Regions from separate parts of the Pseudoalteromonas sp. ND6B genome, predicted to be linked through region 2. Evidence: predicted binding sites of a transcription regulator. Region 2 holds the regulator's gene; the other holds the start of a gene.
What was found. The regulator LexA, encoded in region 2, represses DNA repair genes until DNA is damaged. The targets are predictions, from matches to a motif close to TACTGTATNNNNATACAGTA.
Positions count from the first base shown of each region.

Region 1: uvrD (DNA helicase II) is a predicted target of LexA. The motif match lies at 1,721-1,740, and genes of this name have one in related genera.

Region 1 is NZ_JQFL01000012.1:10,869-13,292, reverse strand. It holds gene uvrD (DNA helicase II) at 1-1,656, opposite strand, end outside; gene ND6B_RS15785 (hypothetical protein) at 1,972-2,196, shown strand; gene ND6B_RS15790 (YacL family protein) at 2,309-2,424, shown strand, end outside.
Region 2 is NZ_JQFL01000013.1:71,396-73,819, forward strand. It holds gene coxB (cytochrome c oxidase subunit II) at 1-62, opposite strand, end outside; gene lexA (transcriptional repressor LexA) at 556-1,173, opposite strand; gene ND6B_RS15380 (PaaI family thioesterase) at 1,372-1,815, shown strand; gene ND6B_RS15375 (hypothetical protein) at 1,845-2,225, opposite strand.

The sequences.
Region 1 (2,424 bases), on a different contig from region 2:
TACCGCATCTTCATGTTCATCAGCTTGCCCTTCACCTGATTCAAGCGAGGTGTAGGCTAAAAAGCCTTGTAGTGGTGAACTGAATTCTTCCTCTTCAGGGAGTTCATATTGATCGCAGGCGCTAATTAATTCTTCTAAGTTTTCAACCCGAGCACGGCCTTTTTCACCTTTTTCAGCCTGATACATTGCCATTAACCCTGAGGTTTGAATGGCATATTTAGCCTGCTCGTGCAGCGTTAAGTCACTAATCTTATCTTCAATATGTTCAATTAACTCAACAAACTTGGCAACAGCTCCAGAAGCGCGACCCGATAAATGCTGTTGCTCTAAAATGGCTTTAGCAGCATACCAAAGCGGCAAAGATTCAGCGCGAGCGCAGTCACGTATATGGCTTAATGTTTTATCGCCAATGCCGCGGGCGGGCGTATTAATAACACGCTCAAATGCCGCATCATCTTGGCGGTTACCCACTAAGCGTAAGTATGAAAGAGCATCTTTAATTTCTTGGCGTTCGAAGAATCGCATACCGCCATAAATTCGGTATTTTAAACCTTCTTGTAGCATTGCTTCTTCAAGTACCCGCGATTGCGCATTACTACGATATAAAATAGCCGCATCTTGAAGTGCATTACCCGCATTAAGCCAGCTACGTAATTTGCTACTCACAAAGCGCGCTTCATCTAGCTCATTAAAAGCAGCATAAATAGAAATAGGTTCACCGTCGTTACCATCGGTCCATAAACTTTTACCCATTCGCTCGGAGTTATTTTGAATTAACGCGTTTGAGGCTTTAAGAATAGTGGCAGTCGAGCGATAGTTTTGCTCAAGGCGAATCGTCTCTGCATCAAAATCGGTTAAAAAGCGTTTAATGTTTTCTATTTTTGCGCCGCGCCAACCATAAATACTTTGGTCATCATCACCTACAATCATGATGCTGCTGGTATCGCCCGCAAGTAATTTTAACCACGCATACTGAATAGTATTGGTATCTTGAAACTCGTCTACGAGCATGTGCGCAAAGCGCTGCTGATAATGACGCAGCAAGGTTGGGTTATTGTTAAGAACCTCATAGCTACGTAGTAATATTTCAGCAAAATCAACTAGGCCCGCTCTATCACAAGCTTCTTGATAGGCGGCATAAACGCGCAGCATCATTTGCTCGTTAATATCGTATGCCTGAATATCTTTAGGGCGCAGAGCTTCATCTTTTTTAGCGCTTATGTACCAACCAAACTGCTTTGCCGGCCATTTTTTATCATCAATATTCATCGATTTTAATAAGCGCTTGATCATACGAAGCTGATCGTCAGAGTCTAAAATTTGAAAGGCTTCTGGTAAGTTTGCTTCACGGTGATGTGCACGCAAAATTCGGTGCGATAAACCATGGAAAGTACCAATCCACATGCCCCCTACAGGGGCTTTTAATGTTTCTTCAACCCGTGAGCGCATTTCTTTAGCGGCTTTATTAGTAAAGGTTACCGCAAAAATACTATAGGCAGAGGCTTGCTCTACTTGCATTAACCAGGCAATACGATGAACCAATACTCGAGTTTTACCTGAACCTGCTCCTGCTAATACCAGCATGTTTTGTAATGGCGCTGCAACGGCATCGCGTTGTTTATCATTTAAGCCATCGAGTAATTCTGAAACGTCCATCGTTACGCCTTTTTAATCAATAATGAGAGCAGTATAACAGGTGTTTTTGTTAGGCTAAATAAAATACTGTTTTTATAAACAGCTATTTATAAAATACGTATTTAAGTTGTTGAATAGTTAACAGTATAAACTGAGCAAGTAACTAAAATAGCTATTTAAAATTGCTAATTTGACTTATTTTTGGCAAAAAATACTAAACTGATAAATTCGTAATAATTTAACTGTATGATTTGTAAGCCTTAATAAATTGGCATAAAGTGTGTAAGTATAAATAATAAGTACAAATACAAAATTAACTAAACTACAGAGGTTAGTATGTCTCAACAAGGTTCTGGCGGTAACGTAATCGCAGCATTATGTAATATTTTTTTCCCCGGTTTAGGGCAGTTGGTGCAGGGCCGCATTTTATCGGCACTTGTTTTTGCAATTCTGGTTTTTGGCGGTTATGCGCTATGGTTTTTAGTTGTTCCAGCCGTAATCGGTGCCGTGTTCCATTTATGGGCAATTATTGATGCTGCACGCTATCGCTCAGGCGGTTAGCTAAATTGATGATGCTAAATAGCGCCTTATGGCGCTATTTTTGTATCTGGCTTTCATTATTCATAGCTGATTAGGTTATAATCTGTTGTATTAGCAGTACTGGAATAAAGTTATGGAATACCAATTCATTCGCGATCCTATTAGTGGGTTAAGAATTAAAATTAGCAGCGAGCACGCGATTATAGGCCGTTGGTTAAATGAAGAAATAGGCAAAGACAAAGTGGCTAT
Region 2 (2,424 bases):
GCAAGCACATTCTGCGAAAAAACAAACAATATAAGCCACAAGGAAGAACTCAGCTTACCCATGTGACGGCTCCTTTGATGCTATTGCTGACGCAAAGCGAAGAGGCATACGGCTTAAACGCCTATTCGTTATTTTTATTTTTTATAAGGGTGCTGGATTTAGTAAATGTGTGTTCTCAAAACGACTAAGCTGTGAGTTATTTTTATTCCAGCTCTTTAATAACTAGTTAAAAAATAAACAATAAGCAAGGTGAGTATGAAAAATAAACAAGGTGTATTTTTTAAAATGCGCAGCTAAAAAAATAGCAACTAGTCAGGCAATTAATCTAAGAGTCAGGTTTAGTAAGGGGTGTATTGAAATTACAGGATAGAAATATAAAAAATTGTTAACTTAAAAAAGCAGAGTAAATTTGTTTATTTATAAAGTATTTAGTGATTTTATTTATGATAGGAGAAGCACTTAACAACATATAGTCATACATTTGATAAGTTAGACATTGTGCTGCTAACAAACCCAGCGCCTAATCACTATTAAGCGCTAAATTATGCTTTAATACTACATCCAGTCAGCGTTACGAATAACACCTACCGCTAAGCCTTCAATATTGAACGACTCATTTTCTAAATCGACCTCAATAGCTGAAAACTCATCATTTTCAGCATGTAAGAGTACTTTTCTGCCCGCTTTTTCTAAACGCTTCACGGTTACATCGTCGTCAACACGGGCAACAATAACTTGTCCATTTTCGGCAACTTGGGTTTTATGCACAGCAAGTAAATCACCATCCATAATACCAATGTCTTTCATACTCATACCGTTAACACGCAATAAAAAATCGGCCGCAGGTTTAAACATTAAAGGGTCAATTTTACAGTGGCTTTCTACATGCTGTTGCGCCAATATAGGCTCACCGGCAGCCACCCTGCCAATTAAAGGTAAGCCTAACTGCTCTGGCTCCTCTTCTTCAACAAGCTGAATGCCCCGACTCGCGCCTGGCTTCATTTTAATCACACCTTTTTTGGCCAGTGCTTTTAAGTGTTCTTCTGCAGCATTCGCACTTTTAAAACCCAGTGTTTGTGCAATTTCGGCACGTGTAGGAGGCATACCAGTGTCTTTAATAAACACTTTAATGAGTTCGAGTATTTGCGCTTGGCGTTTCGTTAATGGTCGCATACAACTGGTTTTCCATACAGTACAATTAACTGTGAGTATATACAGTTATTTAAAAATCGCAAATATAAATTAATGCCTTATATGCCGTTATCATCAAACAATAACCTACTTTAAAAGCAGGGTGATAAATGTAATTATTAGCAACGCATTATCATATTAATAAATTTTAATTCTCAATTACTTATCCAAGGAGCTAGCATGAGTATTTGGCATCAACCGATTACATTAGAGTTTTGTAAGCAATTAGATCAAGGTATTACAGGCCAAGGGACACTCATGAAAACCATGGGAATAGAAATCAGTGAAATTGGTGATGACTACTTAGTGGCAACTATGCCGGCAATTCCAGAGCATCATAACCCTATGGGTATCGTTCATGGTGGTGCAAATGTGGTGCTTGCTGAAACAGTAGCAAGTTATGCCGCTAATTTTGTGGTTGATTTCAATCGGTTTTATTGTGTTGGCCAAGAGATCAGTGCAAGTCATTTAAAGGCATCACGCAATGGCACATTAACGGCCACAGCGAGAGCTTATCATATCGGCAAGCGCAGCTCGGTTTGGGATATTAAAATAACCAATAGCCGCAATGAGCTTTGCTGCGTATCACGTATGACCGCAGCCGTAGTAGAGCGAAAAGGCTAGTAAGTCAATTAACCAAGGTTGAAATTAAATTACTTTTCGAAAGGGTAAATAGTAATTTCTACGCCTGCACCAATTGCAGATATACGTAACAAGGTATCTGCATGTAAGGCTTGGTTAAAGCATTTTGGCGAAGTGCCAGACTCAAACCCAATATCGAAAGTTCTGCGTGAACAACTCAACCATTGCTTTAATGCATTGCGTGAACACGACTCGATTAACTCACACAAGTGATTAATCGCTTTATCTGGCGTGGTTATTTCACCTGCAACCTCAATGCGAGCAAGTTGACGGTATTCGTCTTTATCATAATGTAAAATAGTTGCGACCTTTTTTAAATCAGCAACTAATACGCTAATATCTTGCTTTGACTCAAGCTCTAGATCTACATTTAAAAATTGAATTTCCGACATTATCTCGTTTTTACCCTCTATTAATCTCATTGCAAACTTTAACGCAGTTTTACCGTTATACCAAATCAACAACGCAGGAATCACTGCATTAACGCGTTTTTAGCGTTAGCCTCTGAATATTGCCCACTATTTACTCCTAAAAAACGCCCTACACAAAATACGCAAATTAAAATTAAAGCATGCCGGCGGCAGTTTACTT